DNA from 3 places in the Serratia sp. C2(1) genome. Region 2 is predicted to be linked to each of the others. Evidence: predicted binding sites of a transcription regulator. Region 2 holds the regulator's gene; each other region holds the start of a gene.

Region 1 (7,559 bases), 1.7 Mb from region 2:
GATGGTGCCTTGCGCCAGCCATTTCACTTCGTCTTGCTTGCAGGCTTCTTCGTCGAACACTTCAACGAATACGCGGCCGATGATCTTGCGCTTGGCTTCCGGTTCGTCAACGCCGGCCAGCGCGCTCAGGAAGCGCTCTTCCGCCGCGACGTGCACGATGTTCAGGCCGAAGTGGTCGCCGAACATCTCCAGCACCTGGTCGGCTTCGTTCAGGCGCAGCAGGCCGTTGTCGACAAACACGCAGGTCAGGCGTTTGCCGATGGCGCGGTGCAGCAGCATGGCGGTAACGGAAGAATCCACGCCGCCGGACAGGCCGAGGATCACGTGATCTTCGCCCACTTGTTCGCGGATACGCTCAACCGCATCTTCGATGATGGTCGCAGGCGTCCACAGGGCTTCACACTGGCAGATGTCCAATACGAAACGCTCCAGCATGCGCTGGCCCTGACGGGTGTGGGTCACTTCCGGGTGGAACTGCACGCCGTAGAAGCGTTTTTCTTCGTTGGCCATAATGGCGAACGGACAGGTATCGGTGCTGGCGACGGTCACGAAGTCGGAAGGGATGGCGGTCACTTTGTCGCCGTGGCTCATCCACACGTCCAGCAGCGGTTTGCCGGCGGAGCTGAGAGCGTCTTCGATGCCGCGAACCAGCGCGCTGTCGGTGGTCACTTCCACCTGCGCATAGCCGAACTCACGCTCGTTGGAACCCTGCACATGGCCGCCCAGCTGCATCGCCATGGTCTGCATGCCGTAGCATACGCCCAGTACCGGCACACCGGCGGTGAACACGTATTCTGGCGCACGCGGGCTGTTATGTTCGGTGGTGCTCTCCGGCCCGCCGGAAAGGATGATGCCGCTTGGATTGAATTCGCGGATTTGCTCTTCGCTAACGTCCCAGGCCCACAGCTCGCAGTAAACGCCGATTTCGCGCACGCGGCGTGCTACCAGTTGAGTGTATTGCGAACCAAAATCCAGAATAAGGATGCGATGCTTATGGATATTATTTGTCATGTGAGGCGAATTCCAGCAACAAAATAAAAGGAAAAATCAAATCGTCAGGGACGATTTCAGTCGGCGAGGCCAGGCAGTTGGTTGTCGCCCGCAGCACAGCATGCGCAGTTGACATGTCGTCAATGAGCAATGCGAGCAGCGGACGGCGAACAAATGCGCCGGCCGCAGCCCCTGAAATCAGCCCATGCGGTAGTTCGGTGACTCTTTGGTGATGGTCACGTCATGCACGTGGCTTTCCTGAATGCCGGCGCCGCTGATGCGCACAAATTCAGCCTTGGTGCGCAGATCGTCGATGGTGGCGCAGCCGGTCAGGCCCATGCAAGAGCGCAGACCGCCCATTTGCTGGTGCACGATCGCTTTCAGCATGCCTTTGTAAGCCACGCGGCCTTCGATACCTTCCGGCACCAGTTTGTCGGCGGCGTTATCGGTTTGGAAGTAACGGTCGGAAGAGCCTTTGGACATGGCGCCCAGCGAGCCCATACCGCGGTAGGATTTGAACGAACGGCCCTGATACAGCTCGATTTCGCCCGGCGATTCTTCGGTGCCCGCCAGCATGGAGCCGACCATCACGCAGGATGCGCCAGCCGCGATGGCTTTGGCGATGTCGCCGGAGAAGCGGATGCCGCCGTCGGCGATAACCGGGATGCCGGTGCCTTCCAGCGCTTCAACCGCGTCGGCGATAGCGGTGATCTGCGGTACGCCCACGCCGGTCACGATGCGGGTGGTACAGATGGAGCCAGGGCCGATCCCCACTTTCACCGCGCTCACGCCGGCGTCGGCCAGCGCTTTGGCGCCGGAGGCCGTAGCGACGTTGCCGCCAACGATCTGCAGATCCGGGTATTTGGCGCGGGTTTCGCGAATGCGCTGCAATACGCCTTCGGAGTGGCCGTGAGAGGAGTCGATCAGGAGTACGTCAACGCCCGCAGCGACCAGCGCGTCAACGCGCTCTTCGTTGCCGGCACCGGCGCCAACCGCAGCGCCAACACGCAGGCGGCCATGCTCGTCCTTACAGGCGTTTGGCTTGCGCTCCGCCTTCTGGAAGTCTTTTACGGTGATCATGCCCAGCAGATGGAAGTTGTCGTCCACCACCAGCGCTTTCTCAACGCGTTTTTCGTGCATTCTTTGCAGCACGACTTCACGCGCTTCACCCTCTTTCACCGTGACCAGGCGCTCTTTCGGCGTCATCACGGCGGTAACCGGCTGGTTCAGATCGGTCACGAAGCGCACGTCACGGCCAGTGATGATACCGACCAGTTCATTCTCTTCGGTCACTACCGGGTAGCCGGCAAAGCCGTTACGCGCGGTCAGTTCTTTCACTTCTTTCAGCGTGGTGGAGGGGGTCACGGCTTGCGGGTCGGTAACTACGCCGCTTTCATGTTTTTTCACGCGGCGGACTTCTTCAGCCTGACGCTCGATGGACATGTTTTTGTGAATGAAGCCCAGGCCGCCTTCCTGCGCCAGCGCAATGGCCAGGCCGGCTTCGGTTACGGTATCCATGGCTGCGGACAGCATAGGGATATTCAGGCGGATAGTTTTGGTCAGTTGGGTGCCGAGCTCAGCGGTATTAGGCAGAACCGTAGAGTGAGCTGGAACCAGGAGAACGTCGTCAAACGTTAGTGCTTCTTTCGCGATACGTAGCATGGGCAATATCTCACCAGAGTGGGCTGTGAAAAAGATAAAATATTGCCGCGGCATTATACAGAGCGTAATCGGTTGCCTCCAGCACTTTCTCACAAAAACTCTTGATTACCTTTTTCAGCCCTGTAGTATCGACCAATTAAGTGGTTGTTTTGGAATTTGATCTGGGTCACATGTCGCTACCTGTTTCGCCGTCTATTTTTACCGTAAGCCGCCTGAATCAGACGGTTCGACAGCTGCTGGAAATGGAAATGGGCCAGATTTGGCTCTCCGCCGAGATCTCCAACTTCTCTCAACCCGCTTCCGGCCACTGGTATTTCACGCTGAAAGACGACCGCGCGCAGGTGCGCTGCGCGATGTTCCGCAACAGCAACCGCCGCACCACCTTCCGCCCGCAAAACGGCCAGCAAGTGTTGGTTCGCGCCAGCATCACGCTGTATGAACCGCGCGGCGACTATCAGCTGATTGCCGAAAGCATGCAACCCGCCGGCGACGGCCTGCTGCAACAGCAATTCGAGCAACTGAAACAGCGCCTGAGCGCCGAAGGCCTGTTCGACCAACAGTTCAAACAACCGCTGCCCAACCCGGCCAAACGCGTCGGGGTGATCACCTCCGCCAGCGGCGCGGCGCTGCACGATGTGCTGCAAGTGCTGCAACGGCGCGATCCTTCGCTGCCTATCGTTATCTACCCGACCTCGGTGCAGGGCGCGGAAGCGCCATTGCAGATCGTGCGCGCCATCGAAACGGCCAACCGCCGTGACGAATGCGACGTGCTGATCGTCGGCCGTGGCGGCGGCTCGCTGGAAGACCTGTGGAGTTTTAACGACGAACGCGTAGCGCGGGCGATATTCGCCAGCCGCATCCCGATCGTCAGCGCCGTCGGCCATGAAACCGACGTCACCATTGCCGACTTTGTCGCCGATCTGCGTGCGCCAACCCCTTCCGCCGCCGCCGAGCTGGTCAGCCGCAATCAGCTAGAGCTGCTGCGTCAGTTGCAATCCCAGCAGCAGCGGATGGAAATGGCGATGGATTACTATCTGGCCCAGCGTCAGCAGCAGTTCACCCGCATCAACCACCGCTTGCAACAGCAGCATCCGCACCTGCGCCTGGCGCGCCAGCAGACGCTGTTGTTCAAGCTGCAACGCCGGTTGGAAGACGGCATGCAAAACCAGCTGCGCCTGTCTTCACGCCGCAGCGATCGGGCGCAACAGCGTTTGGCGCAGGTACAGCCGCAGGCGCGCATTCACCGTTATCAGCAACGCGTGCAGCAACAGGAATACCGTTTGCAGCAGGCGCTGGAGCGCCGTCTCAACGCTTACCGCCAGCGTTTCGGCGTGGCCTGCAGCCAGCTCGAAGCGGTCAGCCCGTTGGCGACGCTGGCGCGCGGCTACAGCGTGACGCAAACCCCGCGCGGCGAAGTGCTGAAAACCACCAAACAGGCCCAGGTCGGCGAACTGCTGAAAACCCGCCTGCAGGATGGCTGGGTGGAAAGCGAAGTGAAAAACGTCATCGTCGCCAAGAAGCCGCGCAAAAAGCGCGCGGCTGACTCGGCCGAATAGCTGTTTCCGTTATTTCCGTTATTTCAGCGTAAAACTCTCGCCCGGCTCACCGTTGATCCACAGTTCCCGCGTTTCTCCGGCAGGCAGGCTGACCGTCAGCGTCCGCCATGCCGGTTTGAACTGCCCTTCGGTGGTGACGTTCAGCATGACGCGCCGATTATCGCTGTGCATCTCCCAGCGCAGCCACAGCGCGTTGCCCTGCTGCCAGCCATAACTTTCCCCATCGTCTTCGAACAACAGCCCAGAAGCGCTGCCACAGCCTTTAAACGGGTACAGGTGCAACTCGCGCCGATCGTCGGCGGCAACGTCGACGTGCGCCAAGCGCGATGACAGCGGCAACGCCGCCCCGGCGCGTACCAACAGCGGCAAACGCTCCAGCGGCGCATCCAGCACCACCGTCTGGCCACCGCTGAACCACTGGCCGCTGTGGAAACAGTACCAGCCTTCGCCGTTATCCGGCAGATAGACCGAACGCGCACGCTGCCCCTGCTCCACCACGCTGGCCACCAGCAAATCGCGGCCAATCATAAAATCATCGGTTTCTTTCAGGGTGCGTTCGTCATGCTCGTGATCGAGGAAGGTCGGGCGCAGCATCGGCTCGTCGTCGGCGCTGGCCTGCCACAGCAGGGTGTAGAAATAGGGCATCAGTCGATAGCGCAGGTTGATCGCCTCGCGGACGGCCGGCGTGGCGGCCGGATACATCCACGGCTCGTTAACCGTCGCGTCGTCGTTCCAGGAGTGAATGGTGAAACGCGGGTGCATCACGCCGTTTTGCACCCAGCGTACCAGCAGTTCGGCGTCCGGTTTGTCGCCGGAAAAACCGCCGACGTCGTGCCCCAGGTTATATAACCCGGACAGGCTCATGCCCAAGCCCATGCGGATGTTGTAGCGCAGGGTTTGCCAGTTGGTGCGGTTGTCGCCGCTCCAGGTCTGCACGTAACGCTGCATGCCGGCACAGCCGGAACGGGAGATCAGATATGGCCGCAGGTCGGGCGCAAAGCGCTGCTGGGCTTCCATCGACGCGCGCATCATCAGCAACGGCATCACCGGGCGGATATGCTTGATGGCGATAGGTGTGCCAAAACCCTGGCAGCGCGCTTCCGCATCCCACACTTCGTATTCGTTGTTGTCGTTCCAGGTTGAATCTATGCCCATCTCCAGCAGTTGTTGAGTGACGCCCTGCTGCCACCAACGCACCGTCGCCGGATTGGTGAAATCGAGGTGCGAGCCTTCGTCGTCCCAAAAGCTGGAACGCTCCGGCTGGTCGCTTTCCGAATCGCGGATAAACAGCCCCTGCTCCGCCGCCTGCCGATACTGCGGGTGATCCTGCAACAGGCAGGGTTTGATGTTGGCCGCCAGCTTCAACCCGGCGGCGTGGAACGCCTGGCTCAGTAGCTTCGGCTGCGGCACCTTGTCGTAATTCCAGTTGAACACGTAGCGCTTGTTGCCGATCGAGGTGTAACCCGAAGACAGCTGGAACGAATCGCAGGGAATATCGTGCTGCTTGCACAAGGCAATGAACTGCTGCAACTGCTGCTGGGCGTCCGGCGCGTCGGTGTAATGCATGGTCGAACCGCTGTACCCGAGGCTCCATTTCGGCCCGAAGTGGGTCTTGCCGGTGAGGCGCACAAAGGCTTTGGTCACGTCCAGCACCTGCGGCCCCAGGAACAGGTAATAATCGAGATCCCCCGCCTCGGCCTGATAACGGCGGTAGGCCAGATGGTAGTTGTCGATCTCGTTGCCCAAATCCAGCCAACAGCTGCTCAGGTTGTCGTAAAACAGCCCGAAACTGGCCTCTGCGCCGCGAGTGATGGTAAAGGGCACATGTTTGTACAGCGGATCGGTGCTGGCGGCGTTGTAGCCCATCGCATCCAGATTGCGCATTTCAAAGCGGCGGCCGCTGCGCTCCAGATCGCCGGCCTTCTCGCCCAGGCCATAATAGCGTTCGCCGGTAAAGCGGCGCTGGTAGTGCGCCACGCCGTCACCCTGCGGATTGAGCAGGTAGGCGCTGGTTGGCCGATCGGCCGCCAGCGGCCGCCATTCACCGGCGGCGCTACGGTGCTCCCACTCCAGCCACAGCGGCTGATGCACAGTAACGCGCAGCGCGGCACTGGTCACCACCAGCCGATCCTCATGCTGTTGCAGTTGATAACCCGGCAGGCCAAAACCGGCGACGCTCAGGCGATCGCGCCCTTCCCAGGGCACGTCAGCCTGCGGCGCAATGCTCCAGGTGCGGTCCAGCGCCAGCTCGCCGTTGCGCTTGATCAGCACGCGGAACAGGTTGTCTTCCAGCACGTACAGGCAGAACAGATGACGCTCGTCGACCAACAGTTCAACGCGATCGGCATATTCGCCTGCCAGCGTCCATTTTTTTAACGTTTTCATAGGCATCCAACTTAACTATTCAGTGTTTTTTTACCGCCGCGCTCGGCGATCAAGGCAATCAGGAACAGGGCGCCGATCAGATCGAAGAAGCCCATGGCGATAAACAGCGGATTGAAGCCGACGGTGTCGGAAACCGCACCGATCAGCAACGTAAACAGGAAGCTGGCGATCCAGGCACTGGAGCCGCGCATGCCGTTGACCGTCGCCATCTGGTTTTTATCGAACGACTCCACCACCAGCGCGCTGAGCATGCAGGAGATCACCTGGTGGCCGAAACCACCGATCGAGATCAACGCGATCGCCACATAGGGATCTTTGGTGATCGCGACAAACGCCAGCGAAACCATCATGAAGGCGCCGGTGACCGAGCTGGCGACCACCGAGTTGACGCGGCTGCAGCCGAACCATTTGCGGTACAGGGTGGTGAGATAACCGCTGGCGACGCTGCCGATATCCGCCGCCAAAAACGGCAGCCAGGCAAACATGGCGATGTGCTTTAAATCCATGCCGCGCTCGGTGGCCAGGTACAGCGGCACCCAGAAGCTGAACACCGCCCAGGCCGGTTCGGCGAGAAAGGCCGGGATGGCGATGCCGTAGAACTTTTTGTTTTTACACAAGATCGCCAATGATTTTAAAAACGGCAGCCTCGGCAATACCGGTTCGTTATCCTGGCGGATCAGATCCAGCTCTTGTTGGCTCAGGTTCGGGTGCTTTGAAGGTTCGTGGTAGAACAGCCACCACAGCACCACCCAGATCAACCCCAGCGCACCGGAGAACAAAAAGGCGCCCTGCCAGCCAAAAGAGATGTGGGCGATGACGATGATCGGCGGAGCCAGCATGGCGCCGATAGAAAAACCTACGCCCGCCCAGCCGGCGGCAATCGGCCGTTCCTTTTTCGGGAACCAGTCGGAGATCGCCTTGGCGTTGCCCGGCGTGGCCGCCGCTTCCGCCCCGCCCATAAAGAAG
Region 2 (7,559 bases):
GTTCCTGTTGCACCCCCTGTGCATCGTCAATCACTTTTCCTCGTTGCAACATATAGCCCAACGCGGCTAAGACGACCGTTGAAACCATCACCGTTACCGTCGCCAACAGCGGTTGGGCTATAAAGGCCGAAACCAATAGGCTGGCGACAAAGCACAAACCCAACTGCAATGTATTTTGCAGGGCTGCGGCTTTGCCTGTGCCTTCAGGGAAGGGCATCAACGCATTCGCCACTACGATCGGGTAGCAGGCTCCGTTGACTAGCGCCATCAGACAGAATGGAATCAACAATGTGGTCAGCGTAGGTTCGGTCATTGTTGCCACCAGATATAACGCCACCATGCTGATGCCATAACCTACCAGCAGCCACGGCAGCAGGGTGTTGCCATTAATGCGATTTAACGCCGTACGGCAACCGTAACCGCCTAACAAGAATGCCAGCGTCTGTGGGACATAGCTCAGGCCAATATCATTGGGGCTGTAACCCATATCGCCAAGAATAAACGGCGAGCCGGTCAGCCAGGCAAAAAAACCGGCAGAGCAGGCGGCAAAGATGGTGACGTTCCCGCTGAATACCGGCGATTTCAGCAGTTGGAAGAAGCTCAGGGTGCTTTTGGGCTGGGCAGATGGCGCGCTTTTGGCGCTTTCCTTCAGCAACAGCGTCGGTAGCAGCAAAATGACGGTGATACCCAGTAGAACGGCGAAAATTGCCCGCCATCCCAGGTGGTTCAGCAACCAGGCGCCTACCAAGGGTGCCAGCGCAGGTGAAAGTGCGACCAGCGGCATAATGGTGGCGAATACGCGATTGGCCTTGCCTTCACGGTAGCGGTCAATGACCAACGCCTGCCAGGTGACGGCGGCTGAGCACACACCGATTGCCTGAATAAAGCGCAATGACCACAACTGGACGGCATTCTGCACCCACAGCATGCCGAGGCAGCCCAGGGCAAACAACGCCAGGCCAATCAGCAGCACGGGTTTACGGCCCAAATTATCGGAGAGCGGCCCCCAGAGCAGTTGAGCAAAGGCAAAACCGGCCAGGAAAATGCTCAGGCTGGCGCTGATTGCGCCGGCGGAAATTTGCAGATCTTGCTGCATGACGCCAAAAGCGGGCAGATACATGTCGGTGGCCAGGTAACCCAGCATGCTCAGGCCGGCAAGATAGAACATAAAACCAAAGGAATTTCGCATGGTATTTCTCATTAATATTTTATTGTCGCAGGTTTTTAGCGCCGGCAAGTGTATCCGGCTGGATCTCTGCTTGTGAAACGGTAATATTTGCGAAGTGCTGTTAAAAAAATTGAAGGCAAAACCATGTGGTCTGAATATTCTCTTGATGTAGTGGACGCGGTCGCTCGCACCGGCAGCTTCAGTGCGGCGGCGCAGGAACTGCACCGGGTGCCTTCGGCAGTGAGCTATACCGTGCGGCAACTGGAGCAATGGTTGGCGGTGCCGCTATTTGAGCGGCGTCATCGTGATGTAGAACTGACACCGGCCGGCGTGCTGTTTATTCAGGAGGCGCGTGGTGTCATCAAAAAAATGCTCGACACTCGCAGGCAGTGCCAGCAGGTGGCCAATGGTTGGCGCGGCCAATTGAAAATTGCGGTGGATATCATCGTCAAGCCGCAGCGCAGCCGCCGGCTGGTATTGGATTTTTATCGTCATTTCCCCGATGTTGAGTTGCTGATCCAGCCGGAAGTATTTAACGGCGTGTGGGATGCGTTGGTGGACGGCCGCGCCGATATGGCGATCGGCGCTACGCGAGCGGTGCCTGTCGGCGGCGGTTTTGCCTTTCGTGACATGGGCGATATGCGCTGGTTGTGTGTCGCCGGCCCGCAGCATCCATTGGCGGCGTTGGATGGCCTGCTGAACGATGATCAGCTCCGGCCTTTCCCTTCCCTGTGTCTGGAGGATACCTCGCGCAATCTGCCCAAACGGGTTACCTGGACGCTGGATAACCAGCGGCGGTTGGTGGTGCCGGATTGGGCATCTGCGGTGGATTGCTTGTGCGCCGGTTTGTGCGTCGGCATGATGCCTGCGCATCAGGTGCTGCCGTTGGTGCAGCGCGGTGAGTTGGTGGCGCTGCAACTGCAACAGCCATTTCCCGCCAGCCCCTGCTGCCTGACCTGGCAGCAGAATACCCCATCGCCGGCGATGGCCTGGCTGCTGGACTACCTGGGGGACAGTGAAACCTTGAATCAGGAATGGCTGAGCGAAGTGACGCCGGAAACCGCCCAGGCTCCCGGCGACGGTGTGACTAGCGGCGGTAATCGATGAAGGGGCCGTCGGCGACCGAGCGGCGTTCAACCAGCTTAGGATGCACTTCAATGACCTGCGACTCTTCACGCTTGCTGATGATGCGATCCAGCAGCATGGTGAACGCCATCTCGCCCAAACGCTCTTTGGGCTGATGGATCGTCGTCAGCGCCGGGGTGAAATAGCGCGCGTTGCGCACGTTATCGTAGCCGATAACTGAAATATCCTGCGGTACGCGCAGCCCCAGCTCATCGGCGGCGCAGATAGCGCCCATCGCCATAATGTCGCCGCCGCAGAATACCGCCGTTGGACGTTGTTTCTGCGACAATATCTGATGCATGGCCTTGTAGCCGGATTCCGGTTCGAAGTCGCCCTGAACAATCCACTCGTCGCGCACCTCGATATTGGCTTCTTCCATGGCTTTCAAAAAGCCCTGATGGCGGCCGCCGCCGGTATTGCGCGCCAATTGGCCCGGAATGGCGCCAATATCGCGGTGCCCGCGCTCGATCAGATAGCGGCCGGCCAGATAACCGCCTTCGAAGGCGTTGTCGATAATGGTATCGGTAAAATCGCCGCGTGCTGCGCCCCAGTCCATGACCACCATCGGGATGTTACGGTAATCTTCCAGCATCCCCAGCAATTGATCCGGGTATTCAGAGCACATCACCAGCAGGCCATCGACGCGTTTTTGCGCCAGCATCGCCAGATAAGCGCGTTGCTTGTCCAGGTTGTTGTGCGAATTGCACAGGATCAGCGTATAGCCTTTGCTGTAGCAGCTGTTTTCCACCGCCTCGATCACTTCGGCGAAATAGGGCGCTTCGCTGGAGGTGGCCAGCAGACCAATAGATTTGGTGTGATTGACCTTCAGGCTGCGCGCCACGGCGCTGGGAGAATAGTGCAGCTCTTTGATCGCGGCCCCAACGGCCGCTTTGGTCTCTTCGGCGACGAAACGAGTCTTATTGATGACGTGCGAAACGGTGGTGGTGGAAACGCCAGCGCGTTTGGCCACATCTTTAATCGTTGCCATGTAAAGAATGACTCCTGAGCTCACATGTTGCAGCATGTAAGTGTGATGTTAATCGTTTGCCTGCGTAGATCCTTCTTCCAAATAAGCGAAACTGAGTTTTTAGTGTGTTGAAGTCGTCAGCGCTTGGTCAGGAGGGGCATTTTGCCGGTACGCAGTTGTGAACTGCGAATTTTGTCCCATATTGAGCCAAAGTGGAAGAGGTAATCAGTATTATAAACCGGGAAATGATAACAAGATTTTATTGCCTAACTGTGGGAAAATGGTTTGACGCATTAATTGTGTGCCTTTTATCCTTGGGAAAACCCGTCTGAAAAGGAGTTGTAATGGATACCGATCTGAAAATGTCACTGTTCACTACTGTGTGCGCGCTGGCCGTTATTATCGCTTTTAGCTTCACTGCGGCGTTGAACTGATCCCCGGTTGTAATACAGGCGCAGCCTGCTGCGCCTGTTCGCGTTTCCTGCCATTACGTCATATTTTTTCACAAGCACCCAACTACACCCATGCCTGGAAATTTTTCATGCGGTTGGCTAACGCGTTGTCAGAGCGCGGCGAAAGCACCGAAGGACAGAACGATTGCCGTAGCTTGCGTGGAGTGCGGCCGGGGGAGTACCAGCCGCGGGGGATATTATCGAATGGTTTTCGGCGTTACCACACGGCGTGCGCCAATGTAGTGGTTTTGCCAGTAGTCGTTGTCCAGTTGGCTGATACGGATTTCCTCGCCCGTACGCGGTGACTGAATGAATTTGCCGTTGCCCAGATAGACGCCGACATGATCGGCCACGCCGCGGTTGTTGATGCGGAAGAACACCAGGTCACCGCTTTCCAGCTCGTTTTTCTTGATCGGCGCTGCGTCGCGCAGGTGATACATCTCGTTGGCGGTGCGCGGCATCTTGATTTTCACGACGTCTTTATAGGCGTAATAAATCAGGCCGCTGCAGTCGAAACCGGTTCTTGGCGAAGTCCCGCCCCAGCGATAAGGTTTGCCCATTTGATCCATCAGCTTGGCCATGGCGGTTTGCTTGGCGTGCTGATAGCGCTTTTTGTGCGCCGGGCTGAGTTTCAGTGGCTTATCGTCACGTACCAATTTGGCGGTGGCCATACCGGCTTCCCGATGGCGGCCATAGCCTTTTTTGTAGCCCTTTTTAGGTGGGGTTACTTTGATTTTGGCTATTTTCTGGGTTGAGTGTTTCGATTTGGCGCTAACGATCTTTTTAGCGGTTTTTTCTGTTTTGGCTTTGGAAACCTTGGTAGTTTTTTGCGGTGCAGTAACTTTCACTTTTTTGCTGGTCTTTGCCGCTTTCTTTTTCTTGCGGTCATCCGGCCGAGCTTCATTAACGTGGCTCTTGCGCTGCTCGGCGGCAACACGTGCCTGTGGCGCAGCGTGCGCCAGATTTAAGAATAGCTGTGTAAACAACAGCACAAAAAGCGTAAGAATTAAACGCATGTCGACGTTACCAACCTTGGCCCCGGAACAGATATCGAAAGAATGACAGTATTCCCCAATTTCGCCATATAAAACAGCGAAGAACTCATAAATGATAATCCATATTGTGAGAAAACGTTAACGGCTTTTTTTTTGCTGAAAAATCAATCCATTGATGTATAAAAAATCACCTTTTGCCGCTGGCGGAATTATTAAAGGGCACTGAACGGCGGAAAAATATATTAGTGAAATGGTCGGATTAAAAATGTTATTCTGAGCGTATGTTTTAACCGGAATGGCCTTGCCGGTGAGACGCGATTGGCAACGGGGGAATGCCCTTGCAAAAGATGGCGTTTTCTTGCGACTGTTCCAGCCGCTACAATAGCCAGTGTGATGCATGTTGTAGCCATGAGATGTGGCTTGAGGAAGCAATAAATGACGACGATTGAAAAAATTCAACAGCAGATCGGTGAAAACCCTATTCTGCTGTACATGAAAGGTTCACCGAAACTGCCAAACTGCGGTTTCTCTGCGCAAGCGGTACAGGCGCTGTCTGCCTGTGGCGAACGCTTTGCCTACGTTGATATTCTGCAGAACCCGGATATCCGTTCCGAGTTGCCGAAATATGCCAACTGGCCGACTTTCCCGCAGTTGTGGGTAGACGGTGAGCTGGTCGGCGGCTGCGATATCATTATTGAAATGTATCAGCGCGGCGAACTGCAGCAGCTGATCAAAGAAACGGCAGAGAAGTATAAAGAGCAAGAAGACCAGCAGCCATAACGGCCCGGGTTTATTGCAAGAAGAGATCGGGCGGCGCCAGTGCAAACTGGGCCGCCCGATTTATTTGTAGCTTAGTCGATATTACCGATGGCCAGCGGCCATCCGCCAAGGCGTTTCCAGCGGTTAACCAGCTCGCAGAACAGTTGAGCGGTTTGTTCGGTGTCATACAGGGCCGAATGCGCCTGGGTGCTGTCGAACGGAATATCGGCGGCAATACAGGCTTTGGCCAATACGGTTTGCCCCAACACCAGCCCGCTCAGCGCTGCGGTGTCAAAGGTGGCGAACGGGTGGAAAGGGTTGCGCTTCAGGCTTGCGCGCTCTGCTGCGGCCATCAGAAAGCTGTGATCAAAGTTGGCGTTGTGCGCCACGATAATGGCCCGGTTACAGCCGCGATCCTTGATGCCTTTACGCACCGCTTTAAAAATGGTGTGCAATGCATCGTATTCACTGACTGCGCCGCGCAGCGGGTTATGCGGATCGATACCGTTGAATGCCAGCGCTTCGGGTTGCAGGTTGGCGCCTTCAAAAGGCTCAACGTGAAAGTGCAGGGTTTCATCCTGCTGCAACCAGCCTTCTTCGTCCATTTTTAGCGTAACGGCGGCAATCTCCAGCAGCGCGTCGGTTTTGGCATTAAATCCGGCGGTTTCTATATCTATCACTACGGGATAAAACCCACGAAAACGACCACTCAGGGCGTTAAGATCACTTTTTTCGGCCATCAGTTTCTTATCTTCATCGAATACAGCGCGCATTATGGCAAATTTTACGCCCGGTTGCAGGCGGTTATCGCAGGCATAACAAGAAGGGCGCCGAAAGCGCCCCTTATCGTTCTCAGTGGCCGAGACCCTGACCGGCATGTTTGTTCTCGATCAGTTCGATCTTGTAGCCGTCCGGATCTTCGACAAAGGCGATAATCGTGGTGCCGCCTTTGACCGGACCTGCTTCACGGCTCACTTTACCGCCGGCGTTACGAATGCTGTCGCAGGTGGCAGCCACATCGTCGACGCCCAACGCCAGATGGCCGAACGCGGTGCCCATCTCGTAGCTGTCGGTGCCCCAGTTATAGGTCAGCTCAATCACTGCGCCTTCGCTTTCATCGGTATAACCGACAAAGGCCAACGAGTATTTGTATTCAGGGTTCTCGCTGGTGCGCAGCAGGCGCATGCCTAATACCTTGGTATAGAAGTCGATGGAGCGTTGCAGGTCACCGACGCGGATCATGGTATGGAGTAAGCGCATAATTCCTCTGATTGGGTGTGCCGTCATCAACGGCGAATGGATTGAAGCCAATCCAGTATAGCGTTGCCGTATAAGGGATTTCAATGTATCGACGCGGCTAAGGTATGAGGATAATGGTGACATTGTCACTGTTGCATCGACTATGCTGATGATAAACGCACAGTCTGCTGTCGTTAGAATCAGGGAAATAAGTACTATAACCACCTCAAGGGAGTGCGTGGCCTGAAAGCAAGTCAGGGTTGAATCGCGTCAATTGATAAATTTGGGTCTGGTTAGATTTCTTATCGGTACGAAGTTATCGCCCTTGCCGAAGGAGGCCATTAATGGATGAAATGCTGATTCTGGTTGATGCCGATGATAATTCCATCGGTTCGCAAACAAAAACGCGGATACATCAGCAGGGGCTGTTGCATCGGGCGTTTTCAATTTTTATCTTCGATAGCCTGGGCCGTTTACTGCTGCAACAGCGAGCTTTCAGTAAATATCATTCGGGTGGGTTATGGACCAACAGCTGCTGTGGCCACCCGCGTTGGGGAGAGGCGACGGCAGCAGCGGCGCAGCGTCGGTTGCAGGAGGAGATGGGGTTCAGCAGCGAGTTGCAGCAGGTCTCCAGCTTCATTTATCGGTCAGAGGTGCCGGGCGACTTAATTGAACACGAGTTCGATCATATTTATGTGGGATTATTTGATGGACAACCTCAGGGGGATCCTGCAGAAGCCCATAGCTGGCTGTGGATGGATATTCAGCAATTAACGGATGAGATAAAACGGAACCCAGATAGCTTTACCGTTTGGTTTCGGGAAATAATGAATACTGTCGATGCCGATGAGATC
Region 3 (7,559 bases), 470 kb from region 2:
AATGGCAAGGTTTGAGCGCTGACGGGGTGATCGGCGCTCGTACCCGCGAATGGCTCAACGTGTCACCGCAAATGCGTGCTTCGCTGCTGGCATTGAATATCCAGCGTTTACGCATCCTCCCAGGCTACGTCGACACCGGCATCATGGTTAACATTCCCAATTACTCGCTGACTTACTACCAGAACGGCAATGAAGTGCTTTCCTCGCGGGTCATCGTCGGTCGGCCTAGCCGCAAGACGCCGCTGATGAGCAGCGCGCTGAACAACGTCGTGGTCAACCCGCCGTGGAATGTGCCGACCACGCTGGTACGTGAAGATATTGTGCCAAAGGCAATGCGTGACGGCAGCTATTTCCAGAAACATGGCTATACCGTGCTTTCCGGCTGGAGCAATGACGCCGAAGTCATTAACCCGGCGATGATTGACTGGAATATGGTGTCCGCGCGTAATTTCCCTTACCGCATTCGCCAGGCGCCAGGCGCCACCAACTCACTGGGGCGTTTCAAATTCAACATGCCGAGCTCGGATGCTATCTATCTGCACGATACGCCGAACCATAATTTGTTCCAGAAAGATATTCGAGCCCTGAGTTCCGGTTGCGTGCGCGTTAACAAGGCATCTGATTTGGCGAATATGCTGCTGCAAGATGCCGGCTGGAACAATACCCGCGTCTCCTCCACCCTTAAAGGCGGAAATACCACCTACGTAAATATTCGACAGCATATTCCGGTTAAATTGTATTATTTAACCGCCTGGGTTTCTGATGACGGAAAGCCACAATTCCGTACAGATATTTACAATTATGATGATACGGTGAGATCGGGTGCACAAATTTTGGCTCAGGCCGAAAAATTAATGCAATAAATGCAGTAATTATAAATAAATAACGGTCTGAATATCGGACCATGATGCAGGCACTCATTCGGTGAGTGCCTGCAAACCGCGGGACATCACGGGTTGACTCAGGCTGTGTGGGCGGTTATGGTTCAGGCAGTGCGCTGTTTTGTGCATATATTTTGATATTCTTGCCGGGTTTAACAGAAACATGGACAAAATTGATCATCATCGCCGTAAATGGCTGGCGTTAGGTAGCGCCGCCATGGGTATAGCCCTGCTTCCAGGGCAGGCTTTTGCCAGTCTTTCTACTTCGCGCCCACGTATTCTGGTCGTAAATAACATGCATACGGGCGAAACGTTGAAGGCCGAATTCTTTGATGGGAAGGGTTATAATAAAGACGAGCTGGTTCGTCTTAATCATCTTTTCCGTGATTATCGCGCCAATAAGGTTAAGCCGATCGATCCCCGCCTGTTTGATCAGCTCTATCGTCTGCAAGGCCTATTGGGTACCAACAAGCCGGTACAGTTGGTTTCAGGTTACCGTTCTCTGGATACCAACAACGAACTGCGCGAGCGCAGCCGCGGTGTGGCCAAGCACAGTTATCACACCAAAGGCCAGGCGATGGATTTCCATATCGAAGGTATCCAGTTGAGTAATATCCGTAAAGCGGCGTTAAAAATGCGCGGCGGTGGTGTAGGATATTACCCACGTAGCAACTTTGTACACATCGATACCGGCCCGGTGCGGACCTGGTAATCGCTGTGCACCATTGTGAATAGCGCCAGCCTGCGAGGGTGTGGCGCTGTTGTCGTTGGAGCCTTATGAAATACCAAATTATTCCCGTTACCGCCTTTAGTCAAAATTGCAGCCTGATCTGGTGTGAAAGCACGCAGCAGGCGGCATTGGTCGATCCCGGTGGCGAGGCAGAAAAATTGAAGGCCGAAGTGGCGAAGCAGGGCGTTACAATCACGCAAATCTTGCTGACGCACGGCCATCTCGATCACGTAGGTGCTGCGGCGGAACTGGCTGAGCATTATCAGGTGCCGATTTACGGCCCGGATAAGGAAGACGCTTTCTGGCTGGACGGCCTGCCGGCGCAGAGCCGGATGTTTGGGCTGGAAGAGTGCGCGCCGCTGACGCCGACCCAATGGCTGCAAGAAGGCGACAAGGTGCAGGTGGGCGAGATGACGTTCAACGTGTTGCATTGCCCTGGCCATACGCCTGGCCATATCGTCTTTATTAATGAAAAGGCGCGGCTGGCGCTGGTGGGCGATGTGCTGTTTAACGGCGGTGTCGGGCGTAGCGATTTCCCGCGTGGCGATCATCAGGCGCTGATTAACTCTATTCGTACCAAGCTGTTGCCGCAGGGCGATGACATGGCGTTTATCCCCGGCCATGGACCTATGTCCACCTTTGGTCAGGAGCGTGAAACCAACCCGTTCCTGCGCGAAGAGCCGGCTATCTGGTAAGGTTATTTCCCGGCAGAAATAACTAAGGGGCGCTCTAAGCGCCCCTTTTGCTTATTTCAGCCGCAACGTTTTACAGCACGGCGACGATGGCTTCGCACAGCGGCGCCATATTGTCCGGCGTCATACCTGCAACGTTGATGCGGCCGGAGTTGACCGCATAAACGCCAAACTCGTCGCGCAGGCGCAGCACCTGCTCTTTAGTTAGCCCACTGAACGAGAACATGCCGTTCTGGTTGATGATAAAGCTGAAGTCCTGTTCTGCACCTTTCTCTTGCAGCGTATTGACGAACAACTGACGCATGCGATGGATACGCTGACGCATATCGGTCAGTTCCTGCTCCCACAGCGCGCGCAGCGCATCGTCGCCCAGAATGGTCGCCACGACGGCCGCACCGTGTGACGGTGGGTTGGAGTAGTTGGCGCGAATAGCGGCTTTCACCTGGCTGAAGGCGCGATCGGCGGTATCCGCATCCGCAGCAACCACGGTACAGGCACCGACGCGTTCATTGTACAGGCCGAAGTTCTTCGAGTAAGAACTGGCGACGATCAGTTCCTGATGCTTGGCGGCGAAAATGCGCAGCCCTTCGGCATCCTCTTCCAAGCCTTTGGCAAAGCCCTGATAGGCGAAGTCGAACAGCGGCAACCAGCCATTGGCGACGGACAGCTCAGCCAACTGGGCCCACTGCTCGGCGGTAGGGTCGATGCCGGTCGGGTTATGGCAGCAGCCGTGGAACAGTACCACATCGCCGGCCTGCGCCTGTTTCAGGCTGTTCAGCAGGCCATTGAAATCCAGCGCATGATTGGCGGCATCGTAGTAGGCGTATTCCAGGACGTCCAGGCCAACGGCGCTGAACACGTTTTTGTGGTTCGGCCAGCTTGGGTTGCTGATCCAGATGCGTTTTGCGTTGGTTTGGTTGGCGATAAAGTCCGCTGCCACACGCAGGCCGCCGGTGCCACCAGGCGTTTGCGCAGTACGCGCACGCTTGTCGGCGATGATTGGGCTTTGCTTGCCGAACAGCAGTTCTTGCGTGCAGTTGGCGAACGCAGGGATGCCTTCAATGCCGAGATAGTTTTTGGTGGTTTCATTTTCCAGCAGGTATTGCTCAGCTTTTTTCACGCTGGTCAGCACCGGCGTTTTACCGGTTTCATCTTTGTAAACGCCAATGCCCAGATTGATTTTATTAGGGCGGGCGTCCGCGCGGAAAATGTCGGTCAGACCCAGAATTGGGTCGGCGGGTGCAGCAGTGATTTTTTCAAACATGTCAGGTGCTTCCATGGCTCGGAGTTAAGCAGACAGAAGCATCAGGGTAGCGCCAGTTATGCGCTTTGCCAACCGTTTGCGAGAAAAACACATCGATCTTGTGAAGGGGGCGGGTTCAGCATAAAAAATGAGGGAGAAGGGGGTGTTGGCAGAATAAAAAGTTACTCGCGGCCTAAAAACAAAAACAGGGCCGAAGCCCTGTTTTTAACTCAGCCGGCGGTGAACCGCCGTCAAGCGTGACAACTTAGAACTGGTAAACCAGACCAACACCTACGATATCATCGGTAGCGGTGCCAGTGGCTTTAGTGAACTCGTTGTCGTCCAGCAGGTTGATTTTGTAATCAACATAGGTGGACATGTTTTTGTTGAAGTAGTAAGTGGTACCAACAGAAACATATTTAACCAGGTCGGCATCGCCGCCAGCGAAGCTTGAGCCGTGATTGGTATGGCCAGCCAGGTTTTTACCTTTAGACTGCAGGTAAGACACTTCTGGACGCAGACCGAAGTCGAACTGGTACTGAGCAGTCACTTCGAAGTTCTGAGTTTTGTCAGCGATGCCGGCATCGAAATCACCGTATGGCGTCATGTTACGGGTTTCGGAGTACATGGCTGCCAGGTAGACGTTGTTCGCGTCGTATTTAGCGCCCACAGTCCACGCGTCAGCTTTGTCGCCTTTAGCGGTGGAGTGGTTGGTCTGGTCATCAGTACGGTCAGAAGACGCGTATGCAGCACCGAAGCTTACGCCTTCGCCGATGTCATAAGTAGAAGACAGGCCCCAACCGTCGCCGTTTTGTTTCTTCAGAGCGCGACCGTCGTTTTCGTTCTTGCCTTGGTACTGAACAGCGAAGTTCAGGCCGTCAACCAGACCGAAGAAGTTGTTGTTACGGTAAGTAGCAACGCCGTTGGTACGGCCGGTCATGTAGTTGTCGGTGTAGGTGTAAGTATCGCCACCGAACTCTGGCAGCATATCTGTCCAGCCTTCCACGTCGTACAGTACGCCGTAGTTACGGCCGTAGTCGAATGAACCGTAGTCAGCAAATTTCAGACCCGCGAAGCCCAGACGAGTCTTGGTGCCTTCGGTGCCTTGAGATTCAGCGTGGTTAGCTTGAACGTTGTATTCCCACTGGCCGTAACCGGTCAGTTGGTCAGTAATCTGGGTTTCACCTTTGAAGCCGAAACGAACATAGGTCTGGTCGCCGTCATTGCCTTTGTCGTCGGAGAAGTAGTGCAGACCGTCAACTTTGCCGTACAGATCCAGCTTGTTGCCGTCTTTGTTGTAGATTTCAGCTGCGTTTGCTGCACCAGCAGCTAACAGAGCCGGGATTACCACTGCAAGAATGTTGCGCTTCATCATTATTACCCTCATTGGTGTTATTCGGACACCTTTGCCACTGCCGCCAATAATTCTTTTGGAACTATTGTAGATAGATTGGTGTCGTCCTGTGTCTGCACGCAGTGTTCCATTCGCAGGCGGGTTAATCTAGAACGAAAATGCTACCAATGTCCTAATGAGGTTTCAAAAGGAAAGTATATGTAACAAAATGTAATATTCACGGAACTTTGTGACGCGGGTCAATATTAAAAAATGCGAAGGGCCAGCAAAGCTGGCCCTGATTTTGTAACTAAATTATTTAGAAATGTTTAGACTGATTAATTAAAAGCTTGCGTTACGCGGGGTACGTGGGAACGGAATGACATCGCGCACGTTTTGCACGCCGGTAACATAGGCGATTAAACGTTCAAAGCCTAAACCGAAACCGGCATGAGGGACGGTGCCGTAACGACGCAGATCACGATACCACCAGTAATCTTCTTTATTCAGGCCCATCGCTTCCAGACGCTGATCCAATATGTCCAAACGTTCCTCACGCTGGGCACCGCCGATGATCTCGCCAATGCCAGGTGCCAGAACGTCCATGGCCGCGACGGTTTTGCCGTCATCGTTCATGCGCATATAGAAAGCTTTAATGTCTTTCGGGTAGTTTTTCACCACCACCGGCGCTTTAAAGTGTTTCTCGGCCAAATAACGCTCATGTTCGGAAGACAGGTCGATGCCCCAGGATACCGGGTTTTCGAAGGTCTGGCCGGAGGCGATCAGGATTTCCACCGCTTCGGTGTAATCTACCTGGGCGAAATCGGAAGAAACAAAGCGCTTTAGGCGCTCAATCGCATCTTTGTCCACACGCTCGGCGAAGAACTGCATGTCATCCATACGCTCGTTCAATACGGCCTGGAACACATACTTCAGCATTTTTTCCGCCAGTTCGGCGATGTCTTCGAGGTCGGCAAACGCCACTTCCGGTTCGATCATCCAAAATTCCGCCAGGTGGCGGCTGGTGTTGGAGTTCTCTGCGCGGAAGGTTGGGCCGAAGGTATACACTTTCGACAGCGCACAGGCATATGTTTCACCGTTCAACTGCCCGGAAACGGTCAGGAAAGCTTCTTTGCCGAAAAAGTCTTGGCTGAAATCAACCGCGCCTTTATCGGTGCGCGGCAGGTTTTCCAGATCCAGCGTCGAAACCCGGAACATTTCGCCGGCGCCTTCGGTATCGGAAGCGGTGATCAGCGGGGTGGAAACCCAGAAGAACCCGTTCTCGTGGTAGAAGCGGTGGATCGCCTGCGCCAGCGTATGCCGCACGCGGGCCACGGCGCCGATCAGATTGGTGCGTGGGCGCAGGTGAGCGACCTCGCGCAGGTACTCGATGCTGTGGCGCTTGGCTGCCATCGGATAAGTGTCGGGATCGTCAACCCAGCCAACCACGTTGATGGCAGTCGCCTGCAGTTCGAAACTCTGGCCTTCGCCCGGCGAGGCAACGACTTTGCCGGTGACTTCAATCGAGCAGCCGGTGGTCAGATGCAGCACTTCATCCTGATAATTCGGCAGAGAATTATTAACGACGGCCTGTAACGGATCAAAGCAGGAACCGTCATAGACGGCCAGGAAGGAGATACCAGCTTTAGAATCTCTCCGGGTACGCACCCAACCGCGTACGGTGACTTCACTGTCAACCGCAGCACGGCCTTGCAGTACGTCGACTACAGGCACTACGCTCATAGATTTCTCTCTTTATAATTTGGTTTGGAAATAGCTTACAACCCAACAATATGGGGATGCTGCTATGTTACTTGCCGCGATGCAGAGCACAAGCAGAAATCGCCGGATTGGTGCAACATTTCTTGGGGCTGGGCGAAAAGGGGGCGACGGAAAGTGTCTTATAAAGAAGAAAAAAGCCGGCCCGAAGTTTTCAGCCGGCTTGTTATCGCTTACAGCGTCTGGCCAGCCTAGCTGGCTTTCTTCACCAGTGGCAGATCGAAGGCTTTACGCAACGCCTTCACAAAGGCCTGATCCTGACAGATGGTTTTGCCCGGACTGTCGGACAGTTTAGCCACCGGTTTGCCTTTGCATTCGACCAGTTTGATGACGATATTCAGCGGTTTCACGCCCGGAATGTCGCAGGTCAACCGCGTGCCGATGCCGAATACCAGGTTGATGCGCTGATAGAAGTGGCGATAAAGCGCCAACGCCTTGTCCAGATCCAGGTTGTCGGAGAACACCAGCGTTTTGCTCATCGGATCGATACCCAACGTCTGGTAATGCGCGATGGCTTTCTCGCCCCATTCAAATGGGTCGCCGGAGTCATGGCGCAGCCCCTGATAGCGCGATGCGAACTGTGGGCCGAAATCACGCAGGAAGGCGTCCATGGCGATACAGTCGGTCAGCGCGATGCCGAGCTGATCTGGATATTCGTCCAGCCAGGCCTGCAATGCTGCGCGCTGGCTGTTGGCCAGCACCGGGCTTATCTGTTGATGCGCCTGGAACCATTCATGTGCCTGGGTACCTACCGGCGTCAGGTCGAGTTGATGCGCCAGATCGTAATTGCTGGTGCCGACCAGGTAGGGGAACTCGTTTTTCAGCGTGCTGACGATCGCCTGCTGCACGCTTTTGGAGAAACGGCGGCGGGTGCCGAAATCCATCAGTTTGAAGCGGGAGA

The links. Region 2 encodes PurR, which represses purine synthesis genes. Its sites were predicted from a motif close to CANGCAAACGTTTGCNTG; they were not measured.
Region 1: a site for PurR is predicted at 2,714-2,731, ahead of guaB (IMP dehydrogenase). Genes of this name have one in related genera too.
Region 3: a site for PurR is predicted at 3,633-3,650, ahead of V2S86_RS11035 (amino acid aminotransferase). Genes of this name have one in related genera too.

Annotation. Positions count from the first base shown of each region.
Region 1 is NZ_JAZFBA010000001.1:159,455-167,013, reverse strand. It holds gene guaA (glutamine-hydrolyzing GMP synthase) at 1-1,011, opposite strand, end outside; gene guaB (IMP dehydrogenase) at 1,189-2,652, opposite strand; gene xseA (exodeoxyribonuclease VII large subunit) at 2,823-4,208, shown strand; gene V2S86_RS00790 (glycoside hydrolase family 31 protein) at 4,227-6,593, opposite strand; gene V2S86_RS00785 (MFS transporter) at 6,605-7,559, opposite strand, start outside.
Region 2 is NZ_JAZFBA010000001.1:1,870,833-1,878,391, reverse strand. It holds gene punC (purine nucleoside transporter PunC) at 1-1,189, opposite strand, end outside; gene punR (DNA-binding transcriptional activator PunR) at 1,313-2,275, shown strand; gene purR (HTH-type transcriptional repressor PurR) at 2,256-3,281, opposite strand; gene cydH (cytochrome bd-I oxidase subunit CydH) at 3,605-3,694, shown strand; gene V2S86_RS08690 (C40 family peptidase) at 3,910-4,728, opposite strand; gene V2S86_RS08685 (Grx4 family monothiol glutaredoxin) at 5,143-5,487, shown strand; gene rnt (ribonuclease T) at 5,559-6,239, opposite strand; gene gloA (lactoylglutathione lyase) at 6,319-6,726, opposite strand; gene idi (isopentenyl-diphosphate Delta-isomerase) at 7,050-7,559, shown strand, end outside.
Region 3 is NZ_JAZFBA010000001.1:2,342,583-2,350,141, reverse strand. It holds gene ldtD (L,D-transpeptidase) at 1-863, shown strand, start outside; gene V2S86_RS11045 (YcbK family protein) at 1,045-1,593, shown strand; gene V2S86_RS11040 (MBL fold metallo-hydrolase) at 1,659-2,306, shown strand; gene V2S86_RS11035 (amino acid aminotransferase) at 2,377-3,567, opposite strand; gene ompC (porin OmpC) at 3,812-4,921, opposite strand; gene asnS (asparagine--tRNA ligase) at 5,222-6,622, opposite strand; gene pncB (nicotinate phosphoribosyltransferase) at 6,850-7,559, opposite strand, start outside.